Regions from separate parts of the Bacillus sp. z50 genome, predicted to be linked through region 1. Evidence: riboswitches for the same ligand, from Rfam matches in the RefSeq annotation. Region 1 holds a riboswitch; the other holds the start of a gene.
The links. Region 1 has a riboswitch for preQ1 ahead of queF (preQ(1) synthase). Riboswitches for the same ligand answer to the same signal wherever they lie in the genome.
Positions count from the first base shown of each region.

Region 2: it holds a riboswitch for preQ1, as region 1 does, so the genes downstream of both, AC4G3N_RS14490 (QueT transporter family protein) here and queF (preQ(1) synthase) in region 1, are expected to answer to the same signal.

Region 1 covers NZ_JBZFQL010000001.1:341,284-350,382, forward strand. Annotated here, with positions in the region: gene AC4G3N_RS01510 (hypothetical protein) at 187-897, shown strand; partial or broken gene AC4G3N_RS01515 (IS3 family transposase) at 962-1,122, opposite strand; gene AC4G3N_RS01520 (VUT family protein) at 1,173-1,712, opposite strand; gene queC (7-cyano-7-deazaguanine synthase QueC) at 1,712-2,383, opposite strand; gene queF (preQ(1) synthase) at 2,439-2,939, opposite strand; PreQ1 riboswitch class I at 3,065-3,111, opposite strand; gene AC4G3N_RS01535 (NanQ anomerase/TabA/YiaL family protein) at 3,466-3,915, shown strand; partial or broken gene AC4G3N_RS01540 (transposase) at 3,957-4,271, shown strand; gene AC4G3N_RS01545 (hypothetical protein) at 4,661-4,903, opposite strand; gene AC4G3N_RS01550 (metal-binding protein) at 5,340-5,918, opposite strand; gene AC4G3N_RS01555 (TetR/AcrR family transcriptional regulator) at 6,036-6,620, opposite strand; gene AC4G3N_RS01560 (YhgE/Pip domain-containing protein) at 6,750-7,901, shown strand; gene AC4G3N_RS01565 (NAD(P)/FAD-dependent oxidoreductase) at 8,109-9,099, opposite strand, start outside.
Region 2 covers NZ_JBZFQL010000005.1:53,114-62,212, reverse strand. Annotated here, with positions in the region: gene AC4G3N_RS14530 (phosphotransferase family protein) at 1-18, shown strand, start outside; gene AC4G3N_RS14525 (2-phosphosulfolactate phosphatase) at 20-766, shown strand; gene AC4G3N_RS14520 (SDR family NAD(P)-dependent oxidoreductase) at 768-1,535, shown strand; gene AC4G3N_RS14515 (enoyl-CoA hydratase/isomerase family protein) at 1,520-2,329, shown strand; gene AC4G3N_RS14510 (quinone oxidoreductase family protein) at 2,349-3,329, shown strand; gene AC4G3N_RS14505 (DUF368 domain-containing protein) at 3,556-4,356, shown strand; gene AC4G3N_RS14500 (DUF4352 domain-containing protein) at 4,538-5,245, shown strand; gene AC4G3N_RS14495 (ferritin-like domain-containing protein) at 5,327-5,761, opposite strand; gene AC4G3N_RS14490 (QueT transporter family protein) at 5,918-6,403, opposite strand; PreQ1 riboswitch class I at 6,411-6,455, opposite strand; gene AC4G3N_RS14485 (DoxX family membrane protein) at 6,623-7,153, opposite strand; gene nadE (NAD(+) synthase) at 7,528-8,346, shown strand; gene AC4G3N_RS14475 (GTP-binding protein) at 8,675-9,099, shown strand, end outside.

The DNA of each region.
Region 1 (9,099 bases):
TTTTTTAGATTCTTTGGAAATTCATATGCCAGTTCTCAAAAAAATTATTCATGTTGTTCTCCACCTTCGTTCTTCATTAATGCAACGCTTCTAACTGGTAATTATTTGTAAATGGAAATTACAGTAAAATACCTTTCCCTTCCATGCTACAATAAGATCCTAATTTCACCAAAGGAGTGCACAACAGTGATGAAGCGATTTTTCATTATTATGTTTGGAGCGTTGTTGTTGACGGCTTGTTCGAACGCAACAAAAGACACAAACAATGAAACAACTTCTACCACCACTAACGTTCAAGAAAACGATCAGCAGGAAGTCAACTTGGAATTCACCCAAGAAAAATATTATATCGAAACCGGTGATGACACGACCATTTACTACTATGCCGAACTGGAAAATACCAGCAACATCCCAGCAGTGTTGTATTCTTCTGACTTAGCGGCAGAAGACAAAGACGGAAATGTATTAGGTGCCCAAATGGGCGGAAGCAGTTACCCGCACATTGTCAATCCAGGGGAGAAAACCTATATTTCGAATACCCTCTTTATTGAAGAACCTATCAAACAAGAGAACATCGCCAAAGTGTATTGCGTGCCTGAGTATGACAAGGCATCTGAGGAATATGTCGGTGTTAATGTGGAAAACCCTGTATTAAAAGAAGATGAGTACAAAATGTACACAGTAACAGGCAAACTTGTGAATTCGACAGATGAAGAGTTTGATGCATCCTATGCAGCCGTTTTACTAGATGAAAATAACCAAATGGTCGCAGTCTTGTCAGGCTATGCGGACAGCTTGAAAAAAGGCCAACCAAAGCCATTTGAAACGTATGAATATCTGCCAGAAGCGGTAAAAGGAAAAGTCAAAAGTGTAAAAGTGATTTCCTGTAAACATTAAGAAATAAAAGCGGTTCCCGTGTGATCTGATTCAAGAAATTTAGACATATATAATTAGGCTGCTTCAAGACCTGAGTTCTGTATTCAACTGGACTCAGGTCTTTTAATTTCGCCTTCATTTGTTTTTGTGATTGTAATAATGGATATAGTCCGCCATTTCTTTCTCAAAATACTCCAAACTCTTAAATTCCCGGAGAAAAAGAAGCTCGGACTTCAATAAGCCCTTAACCGTATCGGAAAAGCCATTTGATAGTTCTTTTTGTTTATTGTACTTTTTTATACTTTCGCCAGATATTTTTCTTTATAAGACAACCCTTGCCCTAATAGATATGCACCAATCATTTGCATAACCGTTTTCACGATAATCTGACCAATAATTGCAGCTGGTACAGCTGACCAAGGAATATATCCAGCTCCTAATGGGCTTAGTCCTACAATGACGAACACAACTGAATCTAATAAACCACCAACCATTCCACTATAAAAGACACGCCAAGCCATCGGAAGTTTTAAACGTGTATAAATTTCTGTATCTGTTGTTTCTGCGATTAAGAATGATAGCGCAGAGGCTGCGACGATAATTAGAGTATCTCCTAATAAATAAGATGCAGTTGCTGATAATACTAAAGCTAAGAAAATAAAACCATAGGTCCTCTTACGACCAAGTTTATTTTGAACCAAATCACGGAAGATAAAGGTTGCACCAATTAAGAACGATCCCATTGGAATAATGAATATCCAAAATTCTAATGGAGCAAAGCGCGCTGTCAGTACATTTGCCGTTACAATTGATACTAAATAGAATAGAATGCGTATCATATTGATCCTCCTATATGCTGTTTGGTATGTAAATATGTGTGCATTCCTTGCAGACGCAGCTTACAAGCGGGACATTCACCACAGCCGTCCGCTTTAATACCGTGATAACACGTTAAGGTCTTTTCTTTCACAAAATCAAATGCACCTAATTCATCTGCTAAGGACCATGTTTCTGCTTTGTTCAACCACATTAAAGGTGTGTGTATAACAAAGGCTTCTTCCATTGATAAATTGATTGTGACATTAAATGATTTTATAAAAATATCACGACAATCTGGATATCCGCTAAAATCTGTTTCACAAACACCTGTAATAATATGCTTTGCACCAATTTGTCTCGCTAATACACCTGCAAAAGATAAAAATAATAAATTGCGACCCGGTACAAACGTTGATGGCAACTCTCCTTCCGCACCATCCTTCACCTCAATATCAGCGCGTGTTAATGCATTCGGAGCAAGTTGATTAAGTAATGACATATCTAAAATATGATGATGGACGTTTAATTCATTAGCGATTTGTTTTGCACATTCAATTTCTAATGCATGTCGTTGCCCATAATTAAATGTCACAACCTCTACCTCTCCAAAATTTTTCATTGCCCAGAACAAGCATGTCGTACTATCTTGTCCGCCGCTAAACACGACTAATGCTTTTTCTTGCTTCATGATCTTTCCCCCCTCCCAAGATAAAAGGATTTTAACGAATTGTGGTAACACTCAGTTAGCGATTATCAATTTTTTCGGGATATAAATCGTGATTCATTAAGCGATGATTTGCGATTTCTTCATATTTCGTACCTGCACGGCCATAGTTACACCAAGGGTCGATTGATATACCCCCGCGTGGAGTAAATTTGCCCCATACCTCGATATAACGAGGATCCAGCAGTTTAATTAAGTCATTCATAATGATATTGACACAGTCTTCGTGGAAGTCTCCATGATTGCGGAAACTAAATAAATATAATTTTAGTGACTTACTTTCTACAATTTTTTTATTTGGAATATACGAAATATACATGGTCGCAAAATCCGGTTGCTGCGTAATTGGGCAAAGACTTGTAAACTCAGGGCAATTAAACTTAACAAAGTAATCACGGTCTGAATGTAAATTATCTACAGACTCTAATACTTCAGGTGCATAATTAAATGCATACTTCACATTTTGATTTCCCAATAACGTTAAATCCTCTAATCCTTCTGTTTGTTGTCGACCAGACATAAATAACCCTCCTTGAATTAGATATCTAATCATTCCAAGGAGGGCCATACTCTTTTTCTATAAAAATAACTACTTAGAAAGTCAAAAAAGCCACGTCCAATATATGGACATGGCGAGAATGACATGTATCCATAGTTTTTTATAGAGGGTATCCGCTATGAACCTCTCCTGAAAATCTTCAGATATTATTTTAATTACATCTTATCATATCACACCCGATAATGGTTATAAAAGGAAAAAAGTTAACAGATGTAAGTTGAATCACGGGTGTTTCATAAAATATGGAGCTGAGCTAAAAATGATAAACACAAGTTAGACGATAAAAGTATTTTGGCAATTTTACACAAATAAATGGCCAGATGACTATTATCTAAAGGTTTGATGGTTTATTAATCAAACTCAATTATTTCTTTCTCCTTCGGTTTTTCATATCATACGAACCAGACTTGTATACAAGTTCTTGTATCGCTATTACTGGTTATGTTACTATTTTATATACTTATATTACGTATCGGAGGAAACATATATGATTATCGATCAGTTATCAAATGCTCCATTATATGATGGAGTGCATCCTAGATTAAAGAAAGCCTTCGCTTTTTTAATGGAAAATGATTTGCAAGCCTTGCCGGTAGGAAAGTATGAAATTGAAAATGACAAGGTCTTCGTAATGATTCAAGAGTATGAAACAAAGCTCATTGAAGACTGTCGCCTGGAAGCTCATTACTCATATACGGATATCCAATACGTCATTAAAGGCGAGGAAAGAATGGTTTATACAAATAAGGAAGATACAGAAGTCGTAGAGGAACAAAAAGAAAATGATGTTATGTTCTTGAATGGCGAGGGTAATCATCTTATCGTGAAAGAAGGATGTTTTGCTGTGTTTATGCCCCAAGATGCTCATATGCCAGGTGTTTGTGTGCAACAACCGCAAACTGTAAAAAAAGCAGTAGTAAAAGTATTGTGTGATTAATGGAAGAGGCAAAATCAATTCATGATTTTGCCTCTCTTAATCTTTGTCGTGATTGCGGAAAGTTTTTCAACGACCTAACTAACACTCCTATATCTGGCACTCGTTATCTTGGAAAGTGGTCTACTTTCTTTCATTTAATAGTTGAGGGTTACACCTTGCCGAAGATTGCCAAAAGACTAAAAATCCATTTGTCTACCGCATTTTACTGGCGACATAAGGTGCTTTTTGCCCTTCGTTCATTGGGATTTCAAACTTTAAAAGGAATTATCGAAAGCGATGAGACCTTTTTCAAAGAGTCTTTCAAAGGCCGAGAAGTAATTGATAGAAAGGCTAAGAAGCGTGGAGGTAGAGATGAACCAGCCTCAAACATATTTCTACAAGTAGGGGGTGAACAGTTTAGCGGACGGGATCATTTGTCCCACTGCCCCTTACGTTCTACCCTGGCCACTGATAGATTAAATTCAAATGAAAAAAGTTCAACCAGAAAGTTCTGGCTGAACTATATAATACGAACCTGCCCCTTTACTTCAACAAGATATTCAACCACAAAAAAGCATTAATCTTTCTAGGATGAACGCCACTGTTTAATAATTTGGGATCTAACCTGTCCCACTGCTCGGGCAGGAATCGCCCGTCTTTCACTGCCATCCTGTCTTTGTATAATCAACATTGATATATAAAAGATCCTTATTTATAAATTTCTAGCAGCGTCTTTTATAGCCAAATCTCCGAGGAATGAATTTGTTTATTTATTTTTACCGTTTTTTTCGTTGCCGTGTTTAAAGTTCCCTGTAATTTTAGCTAATAAAAGCTGTACTTCCATTATATCTTCTGCTGCATTTAATTTTTCTATAAGTTGCGCAGCCTTCCCATCCTTTACAATTTTGATTTGCTTGCCTTCGTAATAGATGATCACTGTCCCTTTTTTCGTTATTTGGTAATTGAATGGCTCTTCCTTTAATCTGTTGCGTTTATCTATTTCACTCACCATATTACCCCCTAATCGTTCGACAAAATAGCTTACAAGCCATTTTGTATAAATATATTCTCTTTGAGGACATTCTTTCTTGAACTTAATTATAATGCCTTGGTCAAGCTTGATGTCTTTATATATGTCGTTTATTTTCCCGGTGGTATGTAAAACCATTATTATATATATGTCTTTAAAAATAATATAAGTCCTTTTTTCGCTAACCTGCCCCGTTTGTTCAATAAGCTACTATAATCTAACCGTACCATAAAATGGATATAAATCAACCTTTTTTATAAAGCAACAATCTTTACGAAAACAGCCTATTTTTAAGACGAAGAGTATTTAAAATGGCTTCGATTTGAGAGAACATATTGAAGTTTGACGAACGACAAGCCATCTTGAAATGCTAAAAATCCCTTTTCTCCTAGCAGAAAAGGGATTTGGATTTTGGCTAAAAGACCTTTTTGAAAGTGGTTGAAGCATGGTCGGTCAAAATGTGTGCGGTAGATGAAAGCATATTCCCGACAATAAAGGATAAGAAAGACAACTTATGTTGAATAACGAATTCCTCTAAATGATTGATATAAATTCCATATGGCACATCTGTCAGGATACTCATCGCTCCTGCTCCCAGCATGATCCAAGCCATCACATACAGATATCTGATGATATCTCCAATCACATACCCATGTGTCCAGATGGAGCGATGCTTAAATTTTTGGTAGGGAATCCACATGAACCGTAAGAATCCCCACCTCCGATACGGATTGCTTTTTATATCCAAATCAGGGTTCATCCAATAAGTGCCGAAGAGATATCCTATAATCACGGAAATCCCATGCACATATTGTTGAGAACTGATCAATACGGCCCCAATTCCAATAGCTAAAAATACTAGGTTTATTTTCTTATGCGCTTTCCCGTTTGCCACCCTAATCCTCCGTTTTGTTCTTTTATGACGGTTCTCCTGAACCAGCCATTGTTTTCCATTATAGGGGATAATCAGAGCTGGGAACACATTTTCGCTCAAAACAAGTGTTCGCTCTTCTGTTCGTCGTCGAAAAAACAAAAAAGCCAATAATTTTGGTTTTTTATCTAGGCATGATTCAGAATTGTAGAATGAATTTTCCCAGATTCAAAAGTCGCATTACTTCTTTTGAATAAAAGAAATAATATCAATATATAGAGCTGTCATTTCTTCTGGTGTTTTGTCTAAACCATTTTGAACCCATTGTTCGACTAATCCTAAAAAAGCAGATGTGATAAAAGATAAAAAATATTCCATAGGGGCCTTTAACCTTGCATTAATGCTATCATTTTTCTCTAAATTCAAACGTACTTTTTCTGAAAAGGCATCCCTGAATCTAATATGAAAACCTGCTCTACCATGATTGCTTAAGAAAATTTTTAATATTGGTGCATGCATTTTAATTGAACTAAATAGAGAAGCAGCTATTTGCTCTTGTCCATTTTCAAATGTATGTATGGAAGAGTAGCGAGATTGTAATTCGTCAATATGATTTCCTAAATCTCTAAACAATTGTTGTTCTATTTGATCAAGCAAATCGAATTTATCTTGATAGTGTAAATAAAAAGTTCCTCGATTAATTTGTGCGGTTTTTGTTATATCCCCGATCGTAATTTGTTCAAACGGCTTATTCTCTAAAATTTGCAAAAATGACATTTGAATTAGTTGTTTAGTTTTACGGTTTTTTTCTTCATAAATACTCACAAAAATCCCTCTATTTCTAAAAATGAACAAGCTGTTCACTTTTGTTCATTGCTTCTGTTTATACCTTGATTATAAAATGAATAAATATTACTGAACAATATGTTGTTTATTAAGAAAGGAAGAAATTGATTGAGATTATTTAAAGAAAAATTAGCTTGGGCTGCTCCTATTGCAGTAATTTTAATTATTGCGTTATTCTCATTAAATTTATTTGCTCAAGGTAACCCACAAGTAAGAAATTTACCAGTTGCACTTATAGTAAATGATGAAGGCGTACATGTAGATGCCGTGAAATCGGCAGTTGAACAAATGAGTAAAGGCACTGACGGCGAAGAACCAATGTTAGCTTTTACAAATGAAAAAGAAGAAGATATTGAAGATTTATTTGATGATAAACAGTATTATGCTGCATTAGTCATTCCTGAAGGTTATAATGATACATTGCAAAATGCGCTGACTAACAACTCTCCAGCAACTTTACAGGTATATATTAACCAAGGTTATAACATAACTGGTGCGAACTATGCTAAGACTGCTTTAACTGCTTTAATTACCCAATTAAACAACCAATATTCTTCAAATTTTATTGCGCAAATGGACGGTCAACAAATCGAGGCTAACAAGGCAGCTGTACTTGTGAATCCGATTGTTTCTGAAGAAAAAGTATTCAATGCCGTTACAGCCTCAACTGCAAACGGAAGTGCTCCAACCTTAATGGCAGTTCCTGCTTGGGTAGGTGCGTTAATCGGTGGTTTCATAGTATTTTTAGCTTCTTCAAACATTTTGAAAAAAGAATTATTAACTCGGAAACAAGCGTTACACCTAATGGGAGGTCAAGCATTATTCGGCATAATTATTGCCCTATTCTCTGGTTTTACCGTTGCAACGCTTGGTTTAATCGCTGGTATTAATATGCCTAGCTACTTCTTGGTTGGTTCGTTCGTATCGTTTGCAGCCTTCTGTTTCTTTTTATTAGTCTCCGGAGTAACTGCATGGATCGGTAAACCAGCCATTACCTTATTCATGGTTGTAATGCTGTTAGGTATGGGTGTTTTAATGACACCACAAGAAATGCTTCCTGATTTCTTTGTAAACTTCATTCGCCCTTGGGTTCCTATCCGCTTTGCCTCTGAAGGTTTACGTGAAATTTTCTACTTCGGCAGCGGCTTCTACACTGGCCAATCATTCAACACCATTTTAGGAATTGGTATTGCAGGGTTAGTGATGTATGTTCTATCTATTTTTAAACCAGTGCGTGCAAAAAAAACTAATGCTAAATAAGCTTATTTATAATGATGTGCTCTGACAACATTATAAATATTCGACTTCAGTCATTCCAACTGGATCTGCGCTCTTATATAAATAAAGCTGAATAGAGGCAGGGACATCACTAGATTCAAAATCAAAGCCGGCAGATTTTTACTCCTCGTAAAATTCTGCCGGCTTTTTTGTTCATTCGTAGATTTGTCTCAGCTTTTTATTATAATTCTACAAATTTAAGACCGCATCATATGCTTCGTGTACTGCATCAAGTACTTTTCTAACCTTCACGCTATCACCAACGTTAACAATATTCGTTTTATTTTTTAAAGAGTGATATAGATGATTGTTAGGCGAAAATCCTGCTGCTACCACAACGCTATCACAATCATTCCATTCTTTATTGCCGTTTACCTCAATTTCTACGGCTTGATCTAGTACTTCTGTTACTTTAGCAGATGTTTTAAACGTGATATTTGGGTGCTGCAAAAGCTGGTTTAACATCATTGCATTTTGTATAAATAAAGGTTCAGGTAACATTTTTTCAGCCATTTCGATAATAGTGATCTGCATTCCTTTATTTGCAAGCACAACTGCGGTTTCACAGCCGACTAGCCCGCCGCCAATAACCGATATCTTTTTTCCAAGAAGAGCTTGATTTTGCAGAACGTCTGTTGCTGTGTAAACATGGCTCTTATTCAGTCCCTTGATTGCACTTGGCATTATAGGATTGCCACCGGTAGCATGAACCACCAAATCTGCTTTATAGGATAATATCGCTTCTTCCGTTGCCTCTTTACAATACCTAATCGAGATATTTAACCGGTCAAGTTTTGTCCGATAATAATCGAGAATTTTCATTCCATCCCGCTTAAACGGAGGCATACAGGCATTATGAAAGTTCCCTCCTAGATAGGCTTTTTTCTCCCATATTTCCACATCATGACCTGCTTCTGCAGCAGTTATGGCAGCTTGACAGCCGCCAGGACCAGCACCTATCACTAGAACCCGCTTCGATTCATCTGCTGCTTTCAATTCTTTCAATCCCTCATAGCCCGTAAGAGGATTGACGGCGCAGTTTATGCTCTTACCAGCAGCAACGGTAGCAATACAGCCTTCATTACAATAAATGCAATGTCTGATTTCGTCCGTTCTATTTTCCATCACTTTCTTTGGAAAATTTGGGTCTGCCAAAAACTCTCTTCCAACTCCCGCGATA
Region 2 (9,099 bases), on a different contig from region 1:
CTTACAAGGAATCAATAAGATGCTGAAAGTTCATGTCTTGCTGACCAAGGAAGATATATCACCAGAAAAACTGGCCTCAGGCAACAAGATAGCTGTTGTACTAGATATTCTCCTGGCCACAACCACGATTGTAACAGCTTTGCAGAATGGAGCAACAGAGGTTATTCCCGTTCTAAATCAGGACGAAGCTATTAAAGTAAGCAGACAATTTGAGAACGGACAAGCCTTGATGGCTGGGGAATTACATGCAGAACCAATCGATGGATTTTTTTATCCAGGACCGGTTAAAATTAGCACGCGTATCCATGGTAAAACCTTGATTCTTTCAACTACTAACGGCACAGTGGCTCTACATAAAGCGGCATATGCAAATCTAGTGTATATATCCTCCTTGCTTAATAATGCTGCCGTGGCACAGGCGATACTGAATGATAGCAAGGATGAAACTATTGTCGTGATTTGTTCAGGAAATTCAGGAGAATTCAGCCTAGAGGATTTCTATGGTGCCGGCCATTTAATTGCAAATATAACCTGCAGAACCAATCAAGGGATTGAGCTGAATGACGCTGGAAAAGCTGCATTGGCTTTTTATGACAGCCATTCATCTAATTCATACTCAGTTCTGGCGGCATCCAGAGTTGGATTGCTATTAACCAAATACGGATTAAAGGAAGATCTTCTGTTATCAAGTACAAGTGGATGTTATGAGATTGTTCCTGTGTTTAAAAATAATCGCGTTATATTAACGGTAAAAAAGGAGGTATAGGATGCGATTTCATGAGCAAGTTGCCGTGATCACTGGCGGTGGCAGCGGGATAGGAAAGGCTACAGCTCTGCGTTTGGCTAAAGAAGGAGCAAATGTCATTCTAGTTGGAAGAACCTTAGAAAAGCTTGAAAGTGTTGTTGATGAAATTAATAATCAAAGCCATCATATCCAGGCAACCTGTTTTGCGGCCGACGTTACGAAAGAAGAGGAAGTAACCGCGTTGTTAGATTTTATTGAGGATCATTTTATGGACTTGCATGTGGTCATCAATAATGCAGGTGGTTCAGTGCAATCAAAAATAATGGATACGGCCGTAGAGGCTTGGGATATCGTTCAGGAAGTGAATTTGAAGAGTGTGTTTTTAGTTTCAAAAATACTTGGAAAGTTTATGATGGAGCACGCTAACCGTGGAGGTAATAGGGCATTTGTCAATATAGCGAGTCTATCTGGCCATAAGGCTGCTGCTCATATACCTCATTATAGTTCTGCAAAAGCAGCTGTGTTGAATTTTACGAAGGCACTTGCTTTTGAAATGGCCCCATATGGTATCCGTGCAAACTCCGTATCACCTGGATTTGTTGAAACACCGTTGACAGAATGGGCTTTAACGAATGAACGGTTTGTGAAATCAATAGAACGCAACACAGCATTGAAAAGAGTAGGAACCAGTGAGGAAATAGCCAATGTTATTGCCTTTTTAGCATCGAGTGAAGCTTCATACATGACTGGTACAGATGTACTGGTCGATGGGGGATGGATGATCACTTAAAAGAGAAAGGGAGATGGATGATGGAACACTTATTAATAAAAGAAATAGGTTCAGTATTAGTATTAACATTAAATAGACCTGAAAGCTTGAATGCTTTTAGTCCGGAAATGATAACAGGACTAATTAGTGAATTAAAAAAAGCTGATAAAAATCCTAATGTGAAAGTGATTATTTTAAACGGAGCAGGCCGGGCGTTTAGTGCCGGCGGAGATGTAAAAACGATGGGAACCAAATCAGCAGCTACTACCTACGAGTATTTAGGAGTCATAAATGAATGTATTTTAACGATGAAGGAGATTGAAACTCCTATTATTGCTGCGGTACATGGTTTTGCGGCAGGGGCCGCTTTTAATTTGGCGCTAGCCTCCGATTTGATTGTGGCCGCTGAGGGAAGTAAGTTCGTTTTAAGTTTTTCACAGGTTGGCCTTATTTCGGATGCAGGAGGTTCCTATTTTCTTCCACGCTTAGTTGGTCCGCATTTGGCGAAACAATTTTTCTTTTCAGCTGAACCTATACCAGCAGAACGTTTATATGAACTTGGGGTTATTAATAAACTTGTACCTTTGGAAGCTTTGCGTGATGAGGCGATTCAATATGCGACTATGTTATCCCATGGTCCAGGAAAAGCATATGGGCAAATGAAAAAACTGATTGATTATTCTTTTACGGCTACTCTCGAAGATGTCCTAGAGAGAGAACGTATCACTCAAACGATGATGATAGCCACGGAGGATCATCAAGAAGGTGTATCTGCATTTAAAGAAAAAAGAAAGCCGCAGTTTACCGGCAAATAAGAGAAAGGGAGTATGTATTATGAAAGCCATTCAATTTACTGAGTACGGAGGACCAGAAGTATTAAAAATGGTCGAATTAGATAGGCCGAAACCTGGTCCATATGAAGTATTAATTGAAATACATGTAGTTGGTGTGAATTATGCAGATACTGCCAGACGCGAAGGCCAATATGTTGTACCAACCAAACTTCCTTTTGTGCCAGGAGCAGAAGTTGCCGGGGTTGTAGTCGAAACTGGCTCAGAAGTGACAAACGTAAACATTGGAGCAAGAGTGGTCACGCTGATTGAATCTGGAGGATATGCTGAGTATGCTGTTGCAGAGGCTCGGTCCGTAATTCTCCTGAAAGAAGAACTGGATTTAAAAGAAGCGGTCGCCCTCCCACTTCAAGGTTTGAGTGCCTACCATATTTTAAAAACAATGGGGCAATTGCAAGAGGGTGAAACCGTTCTCGTTCATGCAGCAGCTGGAGGAGTTGGGACTTTAGCAGTCCAATTGGCTAAATTAATGGGCGCCGGTAAGGTAATTGCAACTGCCAGCACGGAAGAAAAGCTGGAGCTTGCACGTTCTCTGGGAGCTGATGTATGTATCAACTATACAAAAGAGGGTTGGTATAAAGACGTGCTGGAAGCGACAAACGGCCGTGGAGTTAATGTGGCGCTCGAAATGGCTGGCGGTGATGTTTTTAAGGAGACACTGAAATGCTTAGCTACGTTCGGGAGATTGGTGATATATGGTGTCGCAAGCGGAGAACAGGCCGTGATGCACCCCTCATCCTTAATGGCGAGAAACCAGTCGGTCATTGGATTCTTTCTTCCGCAAATTATGAGAAAACCAGAATTGCTGTTGCCGAGCATGCGTGATCTCTTTTCATTCCTAGAAGAGGGAAAATTAAAATTAATAATAGGTGAAGTCCATCCGATTGAGGAAGCAGCGAAAGTACATGAGCTACTGCAATCGAGGAAAACAACAGGAAAGGTAATACTCCAGGTTCGTCGTTAAGGTGATGATATTCTCGCAAAGCATGCAGTTCTAGCATGCTTGTTTTTTATTATAATAAGAGTAAGTATAAATGTGACATTATTTGATATTGTTATATTGATATTATCTTATATCCATTTTAATGGAATAAAGAAACATCATTAAATTTGTATTATGTGCCATTGTTTTTACTAGTTCTTATTTTGTAAACTATTATAGTGAAATAAAAAAATAAGGACTGAAGATAATGGAATGGAAAAACATATATCGTGGTATGTTAATGGGAATCAGTGATTTAATTCCCGGTGTAAGTGGAGGAACCATAGCGTTTATATTAGGTATTTATGATCGCTTATTATTATCAATCAGTGGCTTTTTTAGCCGTGATTGGAGAAGGTATCTGGGCTTTTTATTGCCACTGGCAATCGGTATGGGGTTTACTATACTGACGTTTAGCCGATTGATTGATTATTTGCTAGAGCATCATCATGAACCGACACAATTCTTTTTTGTAGGGTTAATCATCGGTGTACTGCCATTTATTATAAGACAGGCAGAGGTGAAAAAACACTTTACAGGAAAGCATTTTGTGGTTGTCGTTTTGGTCGCGATCATGATGGCAGCACTAGGTTTCCTGAAGCCGAATGAATCTGTTGTTATATCTGATGTAACGCTTTTATCTGGGCTTGGATTATTCTTTTCCGGCTGGCTTGCAAGTATGGCTATGCTGCTTCCAGGTATTAGTGGCTCGTTTATATTATTGTTGCTCGGTGTTTATTCAACTGTTATTTCTGCTTTATCAGATTTAAACTTTACAATTATTATACTTGTAGGGGCTGGAGCAGTGGTTGGCTTTATTGTGAGCAGTAAAGCAATTAGCTTTTTACTGAGGGCATATCCACATATGACGTTTGCAGTCATAATGGGGTTGATTATTGGATCTATATTTGTAATCGTTCCTGGATTGCCAACAGGAATAGGTACTATACTGCTATGTTGTATAACTTTTGTGGCAGGTCTTTTGGTAACGAAAATTTTTACGAAGTAATAATTGACTAGAAAGTATAAGGATTGTCTCGGACAATCCTTTTTTATTTTGTTTCGACTGCACTGTTAAAACAATTATGTGGGATAGATAGGAAAAGGGCGTTTATGCTTAGAATATTAAGACATAAGCAAATGTATAGATTAACTACAATTTTACAATAAAAAGTATTGGAGGTTGAATCGTGCAAAAGGGACTGAGGTTTATATTTTTGGCATGTCTTATTTTAGGAGTATCAGCATGTGGAAGCGAAAAAGAAGAGACGATAAATAAGGATAATAAAAAGAATCAAACTACAGAAGATGTAAGTACGGATAATAAAGAAGGTACCGAAGATAAAGAAACAAAAAATGGCGTGGCATCAAAAGGAGAAGAGCCATCTGTATCCTCTGAGGTGTATCAAGATCGATTTACTTCTGGCAATATGGGTGTGAAAAAGATACTATATGAAAATTTAAAAATGAATGACACTAAAAATATTGAGGACGTAATCATTACGTTAGAAGGTATACAGTATGCTGAGATAACCCCATCAGAGGAAACTAAATCAAAGTTCAAAAATTTAAATGAAAGAGACAGTATCATACTTACCATGAAAATAAAGCTTGTGAACAATTTCAAACAACCATTAATATTTAAATCCATTCGTTCTTTTTTAAGAGGGAACGATAATCAAATAACCTATCTGCCAGAAACAAATCTGGAGCCGAGCCAACAAGGAGAAATTGCTGCCGGAACATCTAGTGAAAAGCTTCATGTCTTTTTAATAGACAAGGATTTGTTCTTAATTACACGAAATTTAAAATTGGAGTTTGGGCCATTCCTAAACAGTGAAGGTAAAGATTTATTTAATGGTAAAAAGACAGAATTTGAAATCCCATTACCGAAGTAATAGCTATAAAAAGAACCGTAATTCTGCTTGTCAGAATCACGGTTCTATCCCTGTGTTAAACATGTTGCAGATTGTTAAGAATTAATCAAATCTGGAGTCACTAAGAATGCGGCCAATCTCTTCCATATGGCCTGTTTCATCGGAGATAAGATCTTCTAGTTTGACAACTAATTCAGTTAAGCCTAATTCCTCAGCTTGTTTCTTGCGTGTTTCGTAGCGATCTATTGTATCTTTTTCTGCCTGATAGGCAGATTCAAGCATTACCTTAACATCAGTGGTTTGTTTAACTTCTGCTGGTGTTACAGTTGGTGTTCCACCCAATGTACTGATTTTTTCTGCAAGATATAAAGCATGTCCCTGTTCATCGGCTATTTCACCTTCAAAGAAAGGTTTCAGTGTTTGTCTGTATAAACCAGAAACCATTGCCGCATAGCTAGAATACATGATTGATGCAGCATATTCGTTTGCTAGATCTTCATTTAAACCATCTATTAATTCTTTTAATTTTTTTTCCATTCTATAATCCACTCCTTCTATATTCTATAATTCAAATGTACCCTACTTTACTACATATTAAGCATTTTTTTTGTGGCAGGATTTTGAAATGTTCAGGGAATATTTTTACATAATAAAAAGCCTGATCCGATAAAGGACCAAGCTTGGATTATTAAGTCAGATTAATTTTGAGAAATTAATACGTTTATTGAGAGCATACATAATTGGAGCACCAATTGTCATGACTGCTAATTCTCCAGCTGCGGTTGTTGCCCATGCAAACCAGAAAGGAAGTTTCAAAACAATATTTAACTCTATAGCAATTAAGAACATGGTAAAAGTAAAAACGAATGTATTAATAGCCATCCTTGCCCAAATATTGCGGACAAATCGGAAGGTTAGAATGGTGATTGTTAATGCTAGTATGGATTGGCCAACACCAAATATTAAATCATATGCACCCATTGATGAGAAAAAGAGGTTAGAGATAAATACTCCTATCACAATCCCATACATGTATTTTTTATTAAATACAATCAAGTGATTGAACATTTCAGGTACTCGAAACTGAATGTTCGAAAATGCGATTGGCTGTACGATTATAGTGACAGCAATATATAAGGCTGCCAAAACTCCATTTACAGCAAGCGTTCTAATATTCATTTTTTTCTCTCCCTTAGTTTTTTATCGTGGGATGGTTACGAACCACGTTTAGTATTTCCGAAGACACCAAATAATCATAAGCATAATAAGATGCCTAGTCAACAAAGGATTGTAGTTGGATCATGGCCAAAACATCATCGTATAGTTATGATCGACTGGCATAAATCAATAAAAGACGCCGAGAGAAATCTCGGCGTCGTCTCTTATTTAATCGTTAGTTTAATGACTTGGAGTTAATTTTTTTGTATTGATTGGTTTTATGTCATCCTTTTTGAAGATAGTTTTACGAATCCAGGGAAGAACGTAATAGTCTCCACCGAATCGGCCGGCATTTGCACCTGCTACAAGAATAACCATTCCCAGTATGATGTAGAGCGGGTTAGTAGATACTGTTCCGCCAAATAAAAACATAAAATTCATTAATAATCCAAAGAAGGCAGCTGTAGTTGTTAAGACACCAAGCAGTAACCCAAGCCCAACTAGAAATTCTCCCCATGGAATTAAGATGTTGATTAACCCTACGTTAGGAATCGCAAATTTTTCAATGAATGAACCATAAATCGGATACAGTGCCCCTCCGTCTGGCCCAGTTACAGGATTAGCAACAATATTTCCAAGGAATCCGGATGCATCAAATGCTCCGCCTTTAATTTTCTCAAATCCATGAATCATCCATTCATAACCAAGATACAGTCTTATAATCAATAATAGTCCGGAGGCATATTTATTAGTTCGTAACCAATTCATCATTTTAAATCACTCCCATATGGATTTAACTGGCTCTAATCCGCGGTTTTTAGTTCCAGTAACTTTCTATACCTTATTTATATACCATATGCTTGATAATGTGGTGCATTATCCCTGTGTTTCTTTTTTTGTACAAAAATATGTGAACCTTTTAAGTTAATACTAAAAACAACTTTACAAACGTGATATTGTTCGTTCCTTCACAAACTTTTACATAATGAACCAATTAGTGTTGTATTAGAATGAAAAATAACACTCTTAATTAAATGAGCTATTTAAAAATTTATATATAAGAGTAAAATATATTTAATGATAAAAGGTTAGAAAGAGAACATTTAAGGAAAATAATAGTATAGGTGTTTGAAGGAGGAATGGGAATGAGCTTACAATCAGTTATTATTGAAGCATTACATGTTAAACCGGAAATAAACCCTAAAGAAGAAATCAAAGACAGAGTTGGGTTCCTAAAAAGTTACTTAAAGAAGAGCGGAGCAAAAGGATTTGTTCTAGGAATCAGTGGTGGTCAGGATTCTACATTGGCAGGACGTCTGGCTCAGATGGCTGTGGAAGAACTGCGTGAGGAAGGGGTTGCGGCTAAATTTATTGCTGTCAGACTTCCATATGGAGTACAGCAAGATGAAGATGATGCTCAGCGTGCTCTGCAATTTATTAAACCAGATGAAAGTATTACTTTTAATGTCAAGTCTACTGTCGATGTCATTACAGATCAATACAAAGAAGCAACTAATGAAGCATTAACCGATTTTAATAAAGGGAATGTGAAAGCAAGGCTTCGTATGATTGCGCAATATGCCATTGGTGGACAAAATGGACTTCTGGTAATAGGTACAGACCATGCTGCTGAGGCAGTGACAGGTTTTTATACAAAATATGGAGACGGCGGAGCTGATGTTCTTCCTTTATCGGGTCTCTCTAAGCGCCAGGGCAGAGAATTGCTTAAAGAATTGGGAGCTGAGGAAAGACTTTATATGAAAGAGCCGACTGCCGATTTGCTGGATAATAAACCGCAGCAAGCTGATGAAACAGAGCTTGGCTTAAAATATGATACGATTGACGACTATTTGGAAGGCCGTAAAGTCGATGCTGAAGCTGCATTAAAAATTGAAAAACAATATTTAAAAACAGAACACAAACGTCAAATGCCTGCATCCATTCACGATAATTGGTGGAAATAACTAACCAAAAAGTAAGCCTGTGATTTTCATAATCATGGGCTTATTCTATTGTAAGGTGAAATGAATCGTGATTAAGATAACGATATACTGGTATAATTAATTGGAGAAAAATAAAAAACACGAATTGTTTTAGTTAATTTTCTGAGGGTATAGGATATAATCTATTAATATATTTATTTCAAATATGACAAATGTTCCATTTTGCTATCATATTGTATTGAAGATGAAACTTTACCGAAACCGTTTTGCAATCAAATTTTATTACACTATATAAGTTATAAACTATTCTATTGAACAAATTTGTGTGAGAGAACCAGGGAGGGGTCGTATGATGAATAATGAAAATAACTTGATTGAAAAGTCCTTATATAAAACCTTATTAACAAACGATAATGCGGCGAATCCGTTGCTTATAATAAGTGAAGAATTTTTGGCAGAACAACAAAAGGAATTGCCTGAGCTATCAACGCTTAGATTTGCTCAGGGAGAGCTTTATTTCCATTATAAAGACTATGAGACATCCATTTTTAAATGGGAAAAGGTTAGCAATGACCTGGCGCCTTGGGCTATAAAGAATATGGCGGATGCTTACTTTGCAATGGCTATGTATAAAAACGCTGAAGAGCTATATAAATCTATCGAATCAGACTCGATTATATTGAATACCGAAGTTGGATTGCAATTATTTGCTCTATATACGAAATTGGATAAAACTGAACTGGCTGATAAAACGATTAAAAAGGTAGTTAAGTT